One region of the Pandoraea sp. genome, then DNA from elsewhere that is predicted to be linked to it. Evidence: predicted binding sites of a transcription regulator. Region 1 holds the regulator's gene; each other region holds the start of a gene.
The links. Region 1 encodes sigma-54, which starts transcription at its own class of promoters, with help from an activator protein. Its sites were predicted from a motif close to TGGCANGNAANCTGCTTT; they were not measured.
Positions count from the first base shown of each region.

Region 2: a site for sigma-54 is predicted at 1,814-1,831, ahead of ACE3UG_RS15800 (ammonium transporter). Genes of this name have one in related genera too.
Region 3: a site for sigma-54 is predicted at 3,258-3,275, ahead of nirB (nitrite reductase large subunit NirB). Genes of this name have one in related genera too.
Region 4: a site for sigma-54 is predicted at 2,067-2,084, ahead of urtA (urea ABC transporter substrate-binding protein). Genes of this name have one in related genera too.

Region 1 covers NZ_JAYRUC010000002.1:30,871-35,333, forward strand. Annotated here, with positions in the region: gene lptB (LPS export ABC transporter ATP-binding protein) at 1-734, shown strand, start outside; gene ACE3UG_RS01660 (RNA polymerase factor sigma-54) at 829-2,328, shown strand; gene hpf (ribosome hibernation-promoting factor, HPF/YfiA family) at 2,471-2,824, shown strand; gene ptsN (PTS IIA-like nitrogen regulatory protein PtsN) at 3,051-3,506, shown strand; gene hprK (HPr(Ser) kinase/phosphatase) at 3,585-4,463, shown strand, end outside.
Region 2 covers NZ_JAYRUC010000019.1:3,690-8,152, reverse strand. Annotated here, with positions in the region: gene ACE3UG_RS15805 (hypothetical protein) at 1-552, shown strand, start outside; gene ACE3UG_RS15800 (ammonium transporter) at 571-1,773, opposite strand; gene ACE3UG_RS15795 (antibiotic biosynthesis monooxygenase) at 2,156-2,455, shown strand; gene ACE3UG_RS15790 (FadR/GntR family transcriptional regulator) at 2,628-3,359, shown strand; gene ACE3UG_RS15785 (FAD-binding oxidoreductase) at 3,411-4,463, shown strand, end outside.
Region 3 covers NZ_JAYRUC010000031.1:12,097-16,559, forward strand. Annotated here, with positions in the region: gene ACE3UG_RS20315 (molybdopterin-dependent oxidoreductase) at 1-187, opposite strand, end outside; gene nirD (nitrite reductase small subunit NirD) at 253-618, opposite strand; gene nirB (nitrite reductase large subunit NirB) at 629-3,088, opposite strand; gene ACE3UG_RS20330 (acyl-CoA dehydrogenase family protein) at 3,482-4,463, opposite strand, start outside.
Region 4 covers NZ_JAYRUC010000004.1:30,957-35,419, reverse strand. Annotated here, with positions in the region: gene urtB (urea ABC transporter permease subunit UrtB) at 1-695, opposite strand, end outside; gene urtA (urea ABC transporter substrate-binding protein) at 758-2,014, opposite strand; gene ACE3UG_RS04125 (MFS transporter) at 2,487-3,800, shown strand; gene ACE3UG_RS04120 (GlxA family transcriptional regulator) at 3,822-4,463, shown strand, end outside.

The sequences.
Region 1 (4,463 bases):
CACTCGTCGTGCGCTCGCTCAAAAAGCAATACGGTGCGCGCACCGTTGTCAAAGACGTTTCGCTGGACCTGAAGAGCGGCGAGGTTGTCGGTCTGCTCGGCCCGAACGGCGCGGGCAAGACGACATCGTTCTACATGATCGTGGGCCTCGTGCCCGCCGACGACGGCGAGATCCAGCTCGACGGCAACGTGATCAGCGAGTTGCCGATTCACGAGCGCGCTCGCATGGGCGTGTCGTATCTGCCGCAGGAAGCGTCGGTATTCCGCAAGCTCTCGGTCGAGGACAACATCCGCGCCGTGCTCGAATTGCAGCTCGACGCACAGGGCAAGCCGCTCAAGCGCGACGAGATCGAGCGCCGCATCGAAGCGCTGCTCGACGAGTTGCAGGTGAGTCATCTCCGCGAGAACCCGGCGATGTCGCTCTCGGGCGGCGAGCGACGCCGCGTGGAAATCGCCCGCGCGCTGGCCACGCAACCGCGCTTCATTTTGCTTGACGAACCGTTTGCCGGCGTCGATCCGATCGCCGTGCTGGAAATCCAGCGAATCGTGCGCTTTCTCAAGGACCGTGGTATCGGTGTCCTGATTACCGACCACAACGTTCGAGAGACGCTCGGTATCTGCGACCACGCCTACATCATCAGCGAAGGCTCGGTGCTCGCGTCCGGAACGCCCGACCAGATCGTGGCCGACGAAAGCGTCCGGCGCGTGTATCTGGGCGAAAACTTCCGGATGTAAAGCAAATTTTTCGCATGTAAACCCTGCCTCCGATAGGGGGTCGGGCTGGTTCCGTTGGCGTGACAAAGCCTCTACAATGAAGGCGAGAAACGCTATGAAACCGACTCTTCAACTCCGCACCTCCCAGCACCTGACCCTCACGCCGCAGTTGCAGCAATCCATCCGGTTGCTGCAACTGTCGACGCTCGAACTTCAGCAGGAAGTCGAGCACGCCCTGACCCAGAACCCGATGCTCGAGCGCGAAGACGATTGGCTCACGGGTTCGGTCCGCGTGGGCACCGACGGGTCGCTGCGCAACGAGCGGAGTACGTCGGCCAGTAGCTCGAACGACAGCCCGGCGTCGGCCAACGATCATGGCGAAGCGCGCGAACTCGATGGCGAAACCCGCTTCGACGACAACGGGCAGGACAGCGGCAGCGGCAACGACTGGAGCCTGAACGACTTCGCCCGCTCGGGCAGCGCCTCCTCGGATGACGACGACGACAATGGGCGACCGCAACTCCACGTCGAGCATCCCAATCTTCGCGAACACCTGCTGGCCCAGTTGCGCCTGACCCAGGCCAGCCCGCGCGACCGGGCGTTGGTGGAATTCCTGATCGAATCGCTCGACGAAGACGGCTATCTCGGCACCACGCTCGACGAAATTCAGGCGGAAATACCCGAGGAACTGGCGCTCGAGACCGAAGAGATCAATGCCGCGCTCGCCTTGCTGCAAAGCTTCGACCCGGCGGGCGTGGGTGCCCGCAGCCCGTCCGAATGTCTGCGCCTGCAACTCCAGCGACTCCCCGCGAGCAACGTGCGCACGCTCTCGCTGCGCATCGTCTCCGATCACCTGGAACTGCTTGCCGCGCGCGATTACACGCGCTTGCGCCGCCTGCTGGGTGTGAGCGAAGACAGCCTGCGAGCCGCCCACCAACTGATTCGCTCCCTCGACCCGTTCCCCGGTGCCGCCTACGGCACCCCACAGGCCGATTACGTGATCCCCGATGTCCTCGTGCGCAAGCAGGGCAGCGGCTGGACCGCCGAGCTCAATCCCGAGGTCATGCCGCGTCTGCGCATCAACGAGATGTATGCGCGCATTCTCCGAAACAACCGCAACGCACCGGGGACCGGCAATCTTCAGCAGCAGCTCCAGGAAGCGCGCTGGCTCATCAAGAACATCCAACAGCGATTCGATACGATCCTGCGCGTGTCGCAAGCGATCGTCGAGCGCCAGAAGAACTTTTTCACGCATGGCGAAATCGGCATGCGGCCCTTGGTTTTACGCGAGATTGCTGATACGCTGGGTTTACATGAATCCACGATTTCACGCGTGACAACCAGTAAGTACATGCTCACTCCATCCGGAACCTTTGAGCTGAAGTACTTCTTTGGGTCACATGTGGCCACGGAAGCGGGCGGCGCAGCGTCATCGACCGCCATCCGCGCCCTCATCAAGCAACTCATAGGAGCAGAAGACCCGCAGACCCCCCTTTCCGACAGCCGTATCGCGGAACTGCTGGCAGAGCAAGGGTTCGTGGTGGCGCGGCGCACTGTCGCGAAATACCGCGAGGCCATGCGAATTCCCGCAGTGAACTTGCGCAAATCTTTGTAGGACAGTCCTGGTGCGCCATGTTGGCTCGCTGGGGCATTACGCCGCAGTGCGACATTGCGTCACGTCGATGGCTTGCACTCCCGCTCGCCGGCGTCGCTCATGACGCGGCCTGCACTTCGGCATTTCAGCAAGGAGAGCAGCTATGAATCTGAAGATCAGTGGACACCATCTCGAACTCACGCCTTCGCTGCGAGAATTCGTGGTCAACAAGCTCGAACGCGTGTTGCGCCATTTCGACCAGCTCATCGGTGCCGAGGTGATCCTCTCTGTCGACAAAACCAAGGAGAAGACCGGACGCCAGATCGCCAGCGTCACCGTGTATCTCAAGGGCAAGGAAATTTTCGTCGAGAAGTGTGACGAGAATATGTACGCCGCCATCGACAAGCTGATCGACATGCTCGACCGCAAGGTAATGCAGTACAAGGACAAGGTTCAGGATCATGGTCGTGAGGCCCTTAAGCACCAGGAACCTCCCGAGGCAGAACCCCTGCAATGAGTCTGTCCGGGCATGGTCGCCATATTGACTGACGCTGACGACAGTTCGCGCGGAACCACTCGAGCGCACCGACGTCTGTGACAAGTCTGGCATCACCCACCGCGGGGCCGTTGAACGGCCCCTTTTGTATGCTCCCGCGCGTCGCCGCGACCACGGCGAAGGGTGGTCTATAATGCGAGGTCAATCGGGGGTTGGAGGGCGACTAAGCGTTCGCCCGCATTACAAGATGAACCGTTTAGTCAAACTCTTACCTGCGTCCAACATCCTGCTTGGACTGTCCGTCACCAGCAAGAAGCGCGTCTTCGAGCAAGCCGGGCTGCTCTTCGAGAATAATGCCGGCCTGTCGCGCGCCCTCGTCACCGACAATCTGTTCGCGCGCGAGCGTCTCGGCTCGACCGGACTCGGTGAAGGCGTGGCCATTCCGCACGGCCGCATCAAGGGCCTCAAGCATCCCATGGCCGCATTCGTGCGCCTCGACGATCCGATTCCCTTCGAAGCCCCCGACGCACAGCCCGTTTCCTTGCTGTTCTTTCTCCTGGTCCCGGAGCAGGCCACGCAGCAGCATCTCGAGATTTTGTCCGAAATTGCACAGTTGCTCTCCGATCGCTCGATGCGCGAGACATTGAGCCAGGCACCGAGCGCCGAAGCCATTCACGCGGCGCTCGCGAACTGGCAGCCCTGAGTCCGCGTGTGCGCGGGTATCGGCCGCGAGAATAGACGAATTCCGTAGCTCCCACACCCAACCGAACGAGGCGACGCGGTGGAACTGACCGGCATCAACGCGCAAAGCATTTTCGACGACAACGCCGCGACGCTGCGTTTGTCGTGGCTGACCGGCCACGAGGGGTGGGAGCGCGGCTTCACGCCCGAGAGCGTCGCCAACGCCACGTCCAGCGCCGACCTCGTGGGTCACTTGAACCTCATCCATCCGAACCGGATCCAGGTTCTCGGTGAGGCCGAGCTGCGCTACTACCAGCGCCTGACCGACGAAAACCGCAAGCGCCACATGGGCGAAGTCATCGCCCTCGAGCCGCCGTTCCTGGTGGTCGCCGACGGCCTGGAAGCCCCGCCCGACCTGGTGCTGCGCTGTACCCGTTCCTCCACGCCCCTGTTTACCACCCCGATGTCGACGGCGGCGGTCATCGACAGTCTGCGTCTGTACATCTCGCGTGTGTTCGCCCCGCGATGCACGATGCACGGCGTATTTCTCGACATTTTGGGCATGGGAGTGCTGCTCACGGGCGATTCCGGCCTCGGCAAAAGCGAACTCGGCCTGGAACTCATCAGCCGTGGTCATGGGCTGGTCGCGGACGATGCCGTCGATTTCGTTCGCCTCGGACCGGATTTCGTCGAGGGCCGTTGCCCACCGCTGTTGCAAAACCTGTTGGAAGTCCGTGGTCTCGGCCTGCTCGACATCAAGACCATCTTTGGCGAAACCGCAGTACGCCGTAAGATGAAGCTCAAGCTGATCGTTCAGTTGGTGCGTCGCCCCGACGGCGAATTCCAGCGACTGCCGCTCGAAGCGCAAACGGTGGATGTGCTCGGACTGCCGATCAACAAGGTGATTCTGCAGGTCGCGGCCGGACGAAACCTCGCTGTGCTGGTCGAAGCCGCCGTGCGCAACACGATCCTGCAACTG
Region 2 (4,463 bases), on a different contig from region 1:
AACGCCGCGTTCACACTCGACGCGCGAGACTTGACGCAGCGATGGCAGACGCTATGCGAGAAGCTCGCGAGTGTGTCCGCGGACGACCGGGCCAGGGTACTGGATCGGGTCGAGCGGGTGACGCAACTCTCCACGCATTGCGATACGCCGCTGCTCGGCGCAATCGCGTCGCATGACGTTTTGCGCGAACGCTTGCTTGCTTCAACCGATTCGTTGACGGCGAGCGAGATTGCCGATGCTTGCGAGCAACTTCAAGTACCTTGCAACGCGTCGTGCGTTGACGGGCACCACTATCTGAGCCTGAATCCGGCGGAGAGTCCGTGGGGGCATCGATGGACGGCAGACGCGTGGCAATGCGGCGGCGCAACGCCGGTGCGCGCGTCGTATCGTCTGCTGTTGCTGTATCAGCATTGGAGCGCGGCATTGCTCGAGCGCGTGGTGTCGTCGCCCTGCACAAGCCCGACGCCCGCGCCCGCGCCGAACGAGCCGCTGGGCATGGCGCGCACACGCTCCGGCGCGGTGCATGTCGATATCGAGTCGACGCGGGTGTGAACCTGCGCTGCGGCGTCGTCACCAATTCGTCTCACGTTCCGGCGTCGCGGTGATCTTATGGATCGAGAGGTCGGCGCCGTAGTATTCCTGTTCGTCGTCGAGCCGCAGGCCGACGAAGCGTTTGATGACGCCGTAGACGAGATAGCCCCCGGCGAAAGCGATCGCTACGCCCATGACCGTTCCAAGGGTTTGTGAGATGAAGCTCACACCGCCCAATCCGCCGAGTGCCTTCTGCCCGAAGAGGCCTGCCGCCAAGCCGCCCCAGACACCGCAAACACCGTGTAACGGCCACACGCCAAGCACATCGTCGATGCGCAAACGGTTCTGCGTCACCGTGAAGAGCCATACGAACAGCCCCCCCGCGACGGCGCCCACGACAAGTGCGCCGAGCGGGTGCATGACATCCGAACCCGCACACACGGCAACCAGCCCCGCGAGCGGACCGTTGTGGATGAAGCCCGGGTCGTCCTTGCCCACCCACATGGCGACCAGCGTCCCGCCGACCATGGCCATGAGCGAGTTGACGGCGACCAGCCCCGAGATGCCCCCCACCCGCTGCGCGCTCATCACGTTGAAGCCGAACCAGCCCACGATCAGAATCCATGCGCCGAGTGCAAGGAACGGAATCGATGACGGCGGATGCGCGGCAACCTGACCCTGTCCGTTGTAGCGACCCCGGCGTGCGCCGAGGTGCAGCACTGCGGCCAGCCCGATCCAGCCCCCGACCGCGTGCACGACCACCGAGCCTGCGAAATCGTGAAACGGGGCGCCGAACACACGAGTGAGCCAATCCTGAACGCCGAGATGACCGTTCCAGGCGATGCCCTCGAAGAACGGATAGATCACGCCGACGAGGAAGAACGTCGCGACCGACTGCGGATGAAACTTGGCACGCTCCGCGATGCCGCCCGAGACGATGGCGGGAATGGCCGCCGCGAACGTGAGCAGGAAGAAAAAGCGAATCAGCGCGTAGCCATTGTGCTCGGCGAGCACCGTGGCGCTCGACCAGAAATCGACGCCATAGGCGAGCGGATAGCCAATGAAAAAGTAAGCGAGCCCCGAGACGGCGAAATCCGTCAGGATCTTGACGAGGGCGTTGACCTGATTCTTCTTGCGCACGGTGCCGAGTTCGAGAAACGCAAACCCCGCATGCATGGCAAGCACCAGGATCGCGCCGAGCAGAAGGAACAGCACGTCGCCGGGTGTATTGGAATTGGGCATGAATGTGCTCTTTTGGTGCAAACGTGAGGAAGAACGATGATATGCAAGAGCAATGCCAGCATTTTTCAATACATTGATTTTTATCGACGTTTCGTCTGGTGATCCGATATGCCCCCATCGTGTTGCACGTTCCTGGTGCTGGGAGGCGCAAGCGTGAGCGAAGTCCGTGCATGAGCGCGAGCCGAAGCGGCTGAAAAGTACTGAAAGGCGAGGTGCCGTTGCGCACGATGCGTCACGCGGATGCGCGGTATAGAATCGAGCGTTTTCGCGGTGTCGTGCCGATCGCCCGGCACCGGCGATCCCGCTTCGCGCGCAGCGCCATCGCGTGACGACGACCGAATCGACAACAGCGCAACCACACGTCAATCACTGAGGAAACCCGATGATCTTTGAAATTGCCCAGATCGAAGTGAAGCCCGGCACCGAAGCCGCGTTCGAACAAGGTGTCGCAAAGGCGGCGTCGCTGTTCAAGGCCTCGAAAGGCTGCCACGGCATGCGCTTGCTCAAGTCCATCGAACAGCCGACGCATTACAGCCTTGTCGTGACGTGGGAAACGCTGGAAGACCACACCGTTCACTTCCGCAACTCGGACGCGTTCCAGCAATGGCGCGCCTTGGTGAGCGACTGCTTTGCGGTGCCGCCGAATGTGGGCCACGTCACGGAAGCGCTGATCGGCTTCTGAACTCGACACAGACAACGTAGCAAATCAGGCGGTGGCGGAGCGAGTCTCCCCCACCGCCTTCGCTTTTTCATTCGACGGAAAAGAACGCCATTACCAAGGGTTAACTCGGAGTAGAAGGATCTAAGTTTTCATATAACATGCAAACCAGAAAAATTTGAGACGGCGTGAGCGGATGACGACCAAACCCAAGACCTTGACCGAGCAGGTCGCGCAACAGCTACAGGACGCGATCCGGCAGGGTGTCTATCCCATTGGCACCAAGCTGCCGACGGGCAAGCAGCTTTCCGAGACGTACGGCGTGAGTCAGGCGGTGATCCGCGAAGTGACTGAGCGACTGCGCGCGCAGGGGCTGATCGACAGCCGGCAGGGGGCAGGTGTGACGGTGAAGGCGCGCACGCCATCGAGCGGTTTTCAGGTGCCGGTCGGTCAAGACGCTGCCGATCTGGCCAGCGTCTACGAGCTACGTCTCGATCTGGAGAGCACGGCCGCTGCGCTGGCCGCCGTTCGGCACACCGACGAGGATATTCGCCGACTCGCCGAAATTCTCGAGAAGCTCGAGACGAATCTTTATCACGCGGAAAACGGCGTGGAGTACGACACGGCGTTCCACGCCGCGATTGCGCGCGCGACGCACAATCGCTACTACGCCGATCTGCTGCAATATCTGAACCTGCAAATTCGGCAGGTCGTGCAGGCAGCGCGCACGAACACGTTGCGTCACGAAGGCCTCGCCGCGCAGGTGCATCAGGAGCATGTGGCCGTATTCAACGCCATCAAGGCGCGCGATCCGCTGCTCGCGCGTGCGGCCTCGCTCTCGCATCTGCTGCGGGCTTCGGCGCGTCTCGGGCTGACGCTGCCCGGGCGAGACATCATCACCGGCGCCATCGCGCCGACCGGCGCGTAAGCCCGTCGAAAGGCACCACCGCCCGCACCGTAACCCCCGACGCGTAAACCTATGACCATCACCGCTTTTGCGCAACGCCTCATCGACGCCGTCGGTGCCGACAGCGTCTTCACTTCGCCCGACGACATCGCGCCGTGGCTCGCCGACTGGCGTGGCATGTATCGCGGCAATGCCCAGGCGGTCGTGCGTCCGCGTACGACGGCGGATGTCGCAACGATACTCGCGCTATGCCAGGGCACGGCCACGCCGGTCGTGCCGCGTGGCGGCAACACGGGCCTGTGCGGCGGTGCAACGCCCGATGCCTGCGCGCAGAACGTGGTGCTCAGTCTCGATCGCATGAATGCCGTGCGCGGTCTGGACACCATTGCCAACACCCTGGTGGCCGAGGCCGGCTGCATTCTCGAAGACCTGCAACGCGCCGCGCGTGACGCGAATCGGCTGCTGCCGCTCAGTCTGGCCGCCGAGGGCTCGTGTCAGCTCGGCGGCAACCTCGCGACGAATGCCGGCGGTGTGAACGTCGTGCGTTACGGCATGACGCGCGAACTGGTGCTCGGGGTCGAAGCAGTGCTGCCGAACGGAGAAATCCTGCATGCCCTGCGCACACTGCGCAAGGACAACACCGGTTACGACCTCAAGCAGTTGCTCATCGGCTCGGAGGGCACGCTGGGCGTCATCACCGCGGCGGCGTTGCGCCTTTATGCGCCGACGCCGGTGCGTCAGGTGGTGATTGCCGCCGTGACGTCGCCGCGTCAGGCGCTGGCGCTTTATGAATTGCTGTTCGCGGCGTGCGGCCCGCGCATGCAGGCATTCGAATTCTTCACAGGCGAGTGCGTCGATCTGGTGATGGCCCACGTGCCCGGCGTGCGCGCGCCGTTTGGCGAGCGCCACCCCGGCTATGTGCTGGTCGAACTTGCCGACACCGACGACGAACCCGCGTTGACTGCCTTGCTCGAACGCGTGATCGAAGCGGCCATCGAGCGCGATCTGTGCGCCGACGCGGTGGTGTCGTCCACCCTCGGTCAGGTCGAAGACATGTGGAAGTTGCGCGAAGAGATTTCCGAGGCGCAACGCGCAGACGGACCGCATCTGAAGCACGACATCTCG
Region 3 (4,463 bases), on a different contig from region 1:
TCAACACCCGCCCCGCGAGCGACTGCGCGGTGAGCGGCAATGTCATGCCCTTGCTGCACAGACGCCCGAAGTTCGCCGGGTGCGCCGGATCGCCCTGCACACCGACGATACGCTCGCCGTCGCTCTCGACGAGCATGCCGCAACCGACGCCGCAGTAGCAGCAGGTGGTTTGCGTGGTGGTTGTCATGGGGGGCTCCGCCAGTCGCGAGGGGTCAGGGTGTCAAGGTGTCAGGGGATCAGGGGATCAGGGTTTCAGGCGGGGGCCGCGATGGCGCTCGCCTCGGCGCTCATCGCTTCGTCGAGCGACACATACACCTCGCCCGCGTCGATACGCACGGCAAAGCGCTGTGCGCAGCCCACATCGGGGGCGCAGGCGTGGCCTGTCGTCAGATCGATGTTCCACGCGTGCAGCGGGCAGGTCACTTTCTCACCGTGAACAATGCCCAGCGAAAGCGCGCCGCCCTTGTGCGGGCATTGGTCACGCAACGCGAAGACCTTGTCGCTCTCGGTGCGAAAGAGCGCGATGTCGCCGCTCGGATGGGGCAGCACGCGCGAGCCAAGCCGGGGGATCGCGCCCACGTCGCAAACATGCAGCCAGATCGGTTGGGATAGCGTCATGGTGTTCTCCTCAGACAGCCGCGGGTTCGGCGCTCACCGGCGTGGTCGACGTCAGCGGACGATATTCATTGGCTTGCACCCCGTCGATGCGCGCTTGCCACGGGTCGGGCAGGCCATCGAGCGAGAAGAGCAGCCGCTCGTGGAGTGCGCGCCGATTAGCGGCATCGTTGACCACGCGCTGCTTCACGTAGTCGAGGCCGACGCGCTCGAGGTAGTGCACCGTGCGATCCAGGTAATAGGCTTCCTCGCGATAGAGCTGCAGGAATGCCCCGGCGTACTCCTTGACCTCATCGGCCGTCTTCACCTTGACGAGGAACTGCGCGACTTCGGTCTTGATGCCGCCGTTGCCGCCGACATAAAGCTCCCAGCCCGAATCGACCGCGATGACGCCCACATCCTTGATCCCGGCCTCCGCGCAATTGCGCGGGCAGCCTGACACGGCCAGCTTGACCTTGTGCGGCGACCACATGTTCGCGAGCATCGTCTCCAGATCGATGCCCATCTGCGTGCTGTTCTGTGTGCCGAAGCGACAGAACTCGCTGCCCACGCATGTCTTCACCGTGCGGATCGATTTGCCGTAAGCGTGTCCCGACGGCATGCCGAGATCGCGCCAGACATTCACCAGGTCTGCCTTCTTCACGCCGAGCAGATCGATACGCTGCCCGCCCGTGACCTTGACCATCGGAATCTGATACTTGTCCGCCACGTCGGCGATGCGGCGCAGTTCGCTCGAATTCGTCACGCCACCCTTCATTTGCGGGATGACCGAGAAGGTGTTGTCTTTCTGAATGTTTGCGTGCACACGCTCGTTGACGAAGCGGCTCTGCGGATCGTCGACGGCCTCCTTCGGCCACGTGCTCAGCATGTAGTAGTTCAGCGCAGGACGGCACGTCGCGCAGCCGTTGGGCGTGCGCCATTCAAGGAAGTCGAAGGCAGCACGGTGAGTCGTGAGCCGATGCTCACGCACTGCACGGCGCACGTCCGCATGCGACAGATCGGTGCAGCCGCATACCGCCTTTTCCTTCGGCGTGGCGTCGTAGGTCGAGCCCAGGGTGCTCATCAGAATCTGCTCGCACAGTCCGGCGCACGACCCGCAGGAACTCGCGGCCTTCGTGTGCTTCTTCACCTCGTCGAGCGTGAACAAGCCTTTCTCGGTGATGGCGCGCACGATGGTGCCCTTGCAAACGCCATTGCATCCGCATACTTCGTCGGTATCCGACATGGCCGACGCGCGGTTCTGCCCTTGGGTGCCAACGTCGCCGACACTGGACTCGCCAAACATGATGCGCTCGCGCAGTTCGCCCAGCGCGCGCCCTTCGCGCAGCAACTTGAAGTACCACGCGCCATCGGCCGTGTCGCCGTACAGACACGCGCCGACGAGCTTGTCGTCGCGAATCACGAGCTTCTTGTAGACGCCGCTCGCAGGATCGGACAACACGATCTCCTCGGTGCCTTCGCCGCCGAGAAAGTCACCCGCCGAGAACAGGTCGATGCCCGTGACCTTGAGCTTCGTCGACAGTACCGAGCCCCGATAGCTGCCAATGCCCATGAGGGCCAGATGGTTGGCGCAGACCTTGGCCTGCTCGAACAGCGGGGCCACCAGGCCATAAGCCACGCCGCGATGGCTTACGCATTCGCCCACGGCGTAAATGCGCGGATCGTAGGTTTGGAGTGTGTCCGACACGACAATGCCACGCGAGCAATGCAGGCCGGCCGCTTCGGCAAGCGTCGTATTCGGCCGAATGCCCGCCGCCATCACGACCAGGTCGGCGGCAATCTCTTCGCCGTTGCCGAACTGCACGGCGCGCACGCCACCGGCACCGTTGTCGAGAATCGCAGACGTTTGATGCGCCAGCCGGAACGCGAGACCGCGTGCCTCGAGCGACTGCTGCAGGAGCTTGCCCGCCGTGCTGTCGAGCTGGCGTTCGAGCAGGGTGTCGGCCAGATGCACGACAGTGACGTCCATGCCGCGCAGCTTGAGCCCGTTGGCCGCTTCCAGTCCGAGCAGGCCGCCGCCGATCACGACGGCATGGCGCTTCTTGCACGCCGTCTCGATCATGATCTCGGTGTCGCGAATGTCGCGATAGCTAATCACACCGTCGAGATCCTTGCCCGGCACGGGCAGAATGAACGGACTCGAGCCTGTGGCGATGAGCAGGCGGTCGTACGGCGCCTCGGTGCCGTCGGCACAGCGCACCACGCGGCGCGGTCGATCGATCTGCGTGACTTCCTTGCCCAGATGCAACGTGATGCCCTTCTGCGCATACCAGTCGAGCGGATTGAGCACAATGTCGGCAAACGACTGCTCGCCGGCAAGCACCGGCGAGAGCAGGATCCGGTTGTAGTTCGGATGCGGCTCGGCGCCGAACACGGTGATGTCGTACTGATTCGGTGCAATCTCCAGCAGCTCTTCGAGCGTGCGGATGCCGGCCATGCCGTTGCCGATGACGACCAGACGAGGTTTGCGCATGCTGTCTTCTCCTGTTGCAGCGCTTGCAGCGCCCGAAAAACAAAACGGCGTCCGACCGTGCCGCAGCACGGAGGGACGCCGTTGTCCTGTGGGTGCGTCGAAAGCGCTCTCGCCTGACGCCGCACCTGAATTCAATGCCGGCGACGTCTTTGCCGCTGGCATTCACAGCAACGCAACAAGCGTGCCAGCTATCGCACGAATCCGATCAGCGCGTTGTCCGGCAACGCAGAGCAGGATGTTTGTCTATGGGAAATGCCCGAAAGTCTCAATGGATCTGCTGCACCGCAGCAGTGCACGGCGGTGCAGCACGCGCCGCGCACGCACCACCGTGATGCGCGACGTGCACGCGTCGACACGTCGCACATCAGCGCAAGGCCGACGACCTGCGACGCGTCAGTCGTCCTGCATCAGGGCACGCCCGATGATCAGTTGCTGAATCTGCGTGGTCCCTTCATATAGGCGCAGCAGACGCACATCGCGATAGAAGCGCTCGACCTTGTATTCGTTGATGTAGCCGGCTCCGCCATGCACCTGTACGCCGCGATCGGCAACGCGGCCGACCATCTCGGTGCAGAAAAGCTTGGCGCACGACGCGCGCATGCTGACATCGGCATCGCGCTGGCCTACCGGCTTCGCGTCATAGCGCTGTGCGCAGTCCTGCACCATCGACCATCCGGCGTAGAGCTCGGCCTGGCTGTCCGCGAGCATTGCCTGCACAAGCTGGAAGTCGCCGATACGCTGCCCGAACTGTTTGCGCTCGCGCGCATAGGCCACGGACTCGTCGAGAATGCGCTGCGCCATGCCGCACGCGAGCGCCGCGACATGCAAGCGCCCACGGTCGAGGACCTTCATGGCTGTCTTGAAGCCCTTGCCCGCCGTGCCGCCGATGATGTTTGCCGCCGGCACGCGTGCCCCTTGCAGCACGACGTCGCAGGTTTTGGTTCCCCGCTGGCCCATCTTCCTGTCCGGCTTGCCCAGCGACAAACCCGGCGTATCGGCGGGCACGATGAAGGCGGAGATGCCGCCTGCGCCCTCTCCGCCCGTACGCGCCATCAGGGTGAAGGCCCCGGCGCGCGGCGCGTTGGTGATGTAGCGCTTCACGCCATCGAGCACGTAGGTATCGCCGTCGAGCACCGCGCGCGTCTTGAGCGCGGCTGGATCGGACCCTGCGTCCGGCTCCGTGAGCGCGAACGACATGATCAGATCGCCGCTGGCCACGCGCGGCAGCAACTCGCGCCGTTGCGCCTCGGTGCCGTCCATGAGAATGCCCTGCGAGCCGATGCCGACGTTGGTGCCGAACACAGAGCGAAACGCGAGCGACGTCTGCCCGAACTCGTAAGCCACCCGCACTTCCTGCGACATCGACAGGCCGATG
Region 4 (4,463 bases), on a different contig from region 1:
GTGAGGGCAATGTCGGCGGCGCTGCGCACGCCGGCGTCGGGTTCGGCGTAGGTGCCGTCGGCCTGCTTCGCGACGATGGGCAGCAACAGATCGCGCATCTGTGGGTCGCCAGCGGCGGCGATCAGATCGATGGCCTCGCGACGCTTCTTCGGATCGGCGTCGTGTAACGCCGTCTGCGCCCAGAGCTGGTCGAGGCGCTTGCGCAGCGCCGGATCGGTCTCTTTTTGGCGGGCCTTCGCGACGATGGCCTTGAACGCGGGCGAGGGGTCTTGCAGCATCGTGTCGATGGCGTGCGCCCGCGCGTCGCGATCGGGCGAGAGCAGGGCGCCTGCGGCGGCGGCCGTGGCCACCTTGGCGCGCAGCACGTTGTTGAGCGTGAGCGATCCGGCGTCGTCGCCTTTGACTGGCGCGCCCGTGATCGGATCGACGTATTTGTCCCCTTCCTGGATGGCGAGACGATCGCCGGCAGTCACGACCGAGTCGTCGGCCAAGGCCTTGAGCAGTGCGACAGCCTGCGGCGAGCCGTCCGACGCAAGATGATCGATGGCTTGCGACTTGGCGTCGAAGTCGTCGCCGGCCAGCGCGGTAAGGTCGGTGTCCGTCACGGCGGCGTGGGCCGTGGCGGGAACGTTCAGCGCGGCGCCCAGTGAGAGCAGGACAAGGGCGGCAGCGGTCCAGCGTCTTATCGTTATCATCGAAACCTCTGCATGCGCCGGAGACCGCCGAAGCGGCGCCGGCGCAAGGAATGAAAGGAAGGTCAGACCTTGTCCGGCTTGCCTTCATTGCCCGGGATGTACGGACTCCACGGCTGGGCACGCACGGTCGTCTTGGTCTTCCACACAACGTTGAACTGACCGTCCTGGCGGATCTCGCCGATCATCACCGGCTTGTGCAGGTGGTGATTGCCGTCCATGACCATATCGAAGCCGTTCGGCGACTTGAAGGACTGGCCGATCATGGCGGTGCGCACCTTGTCGACATCGACGCTGCCGGCCTTCTCCACGGCCTGCTTCCACATATGCATGCCGACGAACGTGGCTTCCATCGGATCGTTGGTCACGCGCTTGTCGCCGCCCGGCAGGCCCTTCGCTTTGACGTAGGCGAACCACTCCTTCTTGAACGCGTCGTTGGTCGGGTTCTTCACCGACATGAAGTAGTTCCAGGCCGCGAGGTGTCCCACGAGCGGCTTCGTGTCGATGCCGCGCAGTTCCTCTTCACCCACGGAGAACGCCACGACCGGCACGTCGGTGGCCTTCAGGCCCTGATTGCCCAACTCCTTGTAGAACGGAACGTTCGAGTCGCCGTTGATGGTCGAGATGACCGTGGTCTTGCCGCCTTGCGCGAACTGTTTGATGTTGGCGACGATGGTCTGGTAGTCGCTATGACCGAACGGCGTGTAGACCTCCTGAATATCCTTGTCGGCCACGCCCTTCGAATGCAGGAAGGCGCGAAGAATCTTGTTGGTCGTGCGCGGATAGACGTAGTCGGTGCCCAGCAGGAAGAAGCGCTTGGCGCCGCCGCCTTCCTTGCTCATCACGTATTCCACGGCGGGAATCGCCTGCTGGTTCGGCGCGGCACCCGTGTAGAAGACGTTCTTCGACATCTCCTCGCCTTCGTACTGCACGGGATAGTAGAGCAGGCCGTTGAGTTCTTCGAACACCGGCAACACCGACTTGCGCGACACCGACGTCCAGCAGCCGAACACGGCCGAGACCTTGTCCTTGGTGAGCAACTGACGGGCCTTTTCCGCGAAGAGCGGCCAGTTCGATGCCGGGTCGACCACCACCGCTTCGAGCGGGCGTCCCATCACGCCGCCCTTGGCGTTGATTTCGGCGATCGTCATGAGCGCGACATCCTTGAGCGACGTCTCCGAGATGGCCATCGTGCCCGAGAGCGAGTGCAGGATACCCACCTTGATGGGTTGCTTGCCTTGCGCGAACAAATTCGGCGCCATGCCGGTAAGCGAAGCGGCGCCCGAGAGGGCCGCCATCTGGAGTAGCGTGCGTCGTTTCATGGTACGTCTTCCCCTTTCCTGGTTAGACCGGTCGATCCGGTACTGGGGGACTAACGCAAAGGGCGTGCCAGCGATGGGAAAGATTGTGAGGGCGTGGCGTCGACGCCCATTCGCCGGGGCGTGAGCGTTACGGGTCGCATGGCGCTCGGGGCCATATGCGCGGTGCATCGGCGAGCCCCATGGGCGAGGCCATTCACGCCGAGCGCGGCGTGCCGGCATCCGTCGTTCGGCCGAGTGTCACGCGCCGGGCGAAGCACGATGGTGCGGCCACGCGCTGAGTTGGTGCGCACCGAGTTGGCGCGAACGGGCGGTGCGGCTATCGGTGCGACGTCTGCCAACGGCGGCCGAGCGGCGACGGACGTCTGGAAAGACGAAGTGGCATTTTTTGATGCATGATTGGCATTCGTGCCAAACTGGCCGACGGCAAGATGAGGACTCCCGACGACTCCCCGACTTGTTCGACAGCACACTCATGACCGATGCCATTGCCGGGCGCGCCGCGCCCTCGACCGAATCCGGCCAAGCCGAGCGCCAGAGACTTCCCGATCGGCGTATGGGCCGCCGTTACACCGCCGTGCTGGCCGCGTGTCAGGCGTTGTACACCGCCGCGCTGTCCGTCGATCTCACGTTGACGGGGCTTGTCGGCTATGTGTTGGCGTCCGACAAGGGCTATGCGACGCTGCCGTTTTCGCTGATTACGGTCGCCTCGGCCATCACGACGATCTTTGCGTCGATACTGATTCAGCGCATCGGGCAACGGCTCGGCTTTGCGCTGGGCGCACTGTTCGGCACGGTGGGCGGGCTGGTTTCGGTCGTGGCGATCTACGAGCGGCATTTCGCCATGTTCTGCGCGGGCACGGCGTGTGTGGGCGTGTTTCAGGCGTTTGCGCGCTACTACCGACTGGCGGCGGCAGACGTTGTGTCTGTCGAAGACAAGCCGCGTGCGATCTCGCTCGTGCTCACGGGCGGCGTGCTGGCGGCGGTGATCGGGCCGGCGCTCGCGGCGGGCAGCAAGGACTGGTTTGCGCCGGTGACGTTCGCGGGATCGTATCTCGTCGTCGCGATCCTCTCCGGGATATCGCTGGTGCTGCTCGTCGGCTGTCTGCGCGATTTGCCGGTGCACGCCGCTGGCGGGACGGCGGGCCATGCTGCCGCACTACCGGCGATATCAACGATCTCGACGATACCGGCCCGACCGCTCGGCGAGATCATGCGTCAGCCGATCTATCTGGCGGCGCTCGCGAACAACCTGATCGGCTTCATGGTGATGATGTTCGTGATGACGGCGACGCCGATTGCGGCGGTGGCGTGCGGTCACAGCATCGACGACGGTGCGCACATCATCGAGTGGCACCTGGTGGGGATGTATGCGCCGTCGTTCTTCGCGGGGCATCTCGTCAAGCGCTGGGGCGTGGTGCCGGTGTTGCTGGCGGGCATTGCGATGAGTGCCCTGTGCGGCGTGCTGGCGCTGGCCTCGACGAGCCTGCCGTATTTCTACGCGGCGCTGGCATTCCTTGGGGTGGGCTGGAACTTCATGTTCGTGGGCGGCACGACCTTGCTCACCCTGTCGTATCGTCCGGCGGAGCGTGCGCGTGCGCAGGCGGCCAACGAGTTCATCACCTTTGCCGGGACGGCGCTCGCGAGTCTGTTCGCGGGGCAACTGCTCGCCCGCTACGGCTGGGCCACCATCAACCAGGCGACCTTCCCGCTGCTGGCACTCGCTGCGCTCGCGACCGTGTGGTACGCCGTCGACGCGAAACGCCGGGTGGCGCAAGCGCCCGTCTGACGATTCAATGATTGCGTCACCATGAACCCACCTCGTCTCGTTGCCTTTCTCATCGTGCCGCCATTCGTGCTGCTGGATCTGGCCGGACCGCTCGATGCGTTTCATGCGGTCGTTCGCAACTTTGCGGCGCTGGGACAGGCCGCCCCGTACCGGACCGTGGTGGTGTCCGAGCATGGCGGCCCTGTCGAGACGGGGTCGGGCATTACGCTGCATACCGAGCCGTTGCGCGCGCTCGACGCGATGGACGTTGACACGTTGATTGCGGTCGGCGGTGCGATTGCGCATCGTCCTGCGGTGCCGGGCGAGGTGAGCGAGTGGTTACGGGGCTACGCGCCGCGCGTGCGTCGCATGTGTTCGGTGTGCGTGGGCGCGTTCATTCTGGGGTCGGCGGGGTTACTGAACGGGCGTCGCGCCACGACGCATTGGCTCGATACGGCGATGTTGCAGGCGTGTTTCCCGGAGGCATTGGTCGAGTCCGATCCGATTTACGTGCGTGAGGACCCGGTGTGGACGTCGGCCGGGATCACGGCGGGTATCGATCTTGGGTTGGCGCTCGTGGAGGACGATTGCGGCGCGGACGTGGCGTTGCAGGCGGCGCGTCGGCTCGTGGTGTTTCTCAAGCGTGCGGGGGGGCAGTCGCAGTTCAGTCCGCCGTTGCAGGAA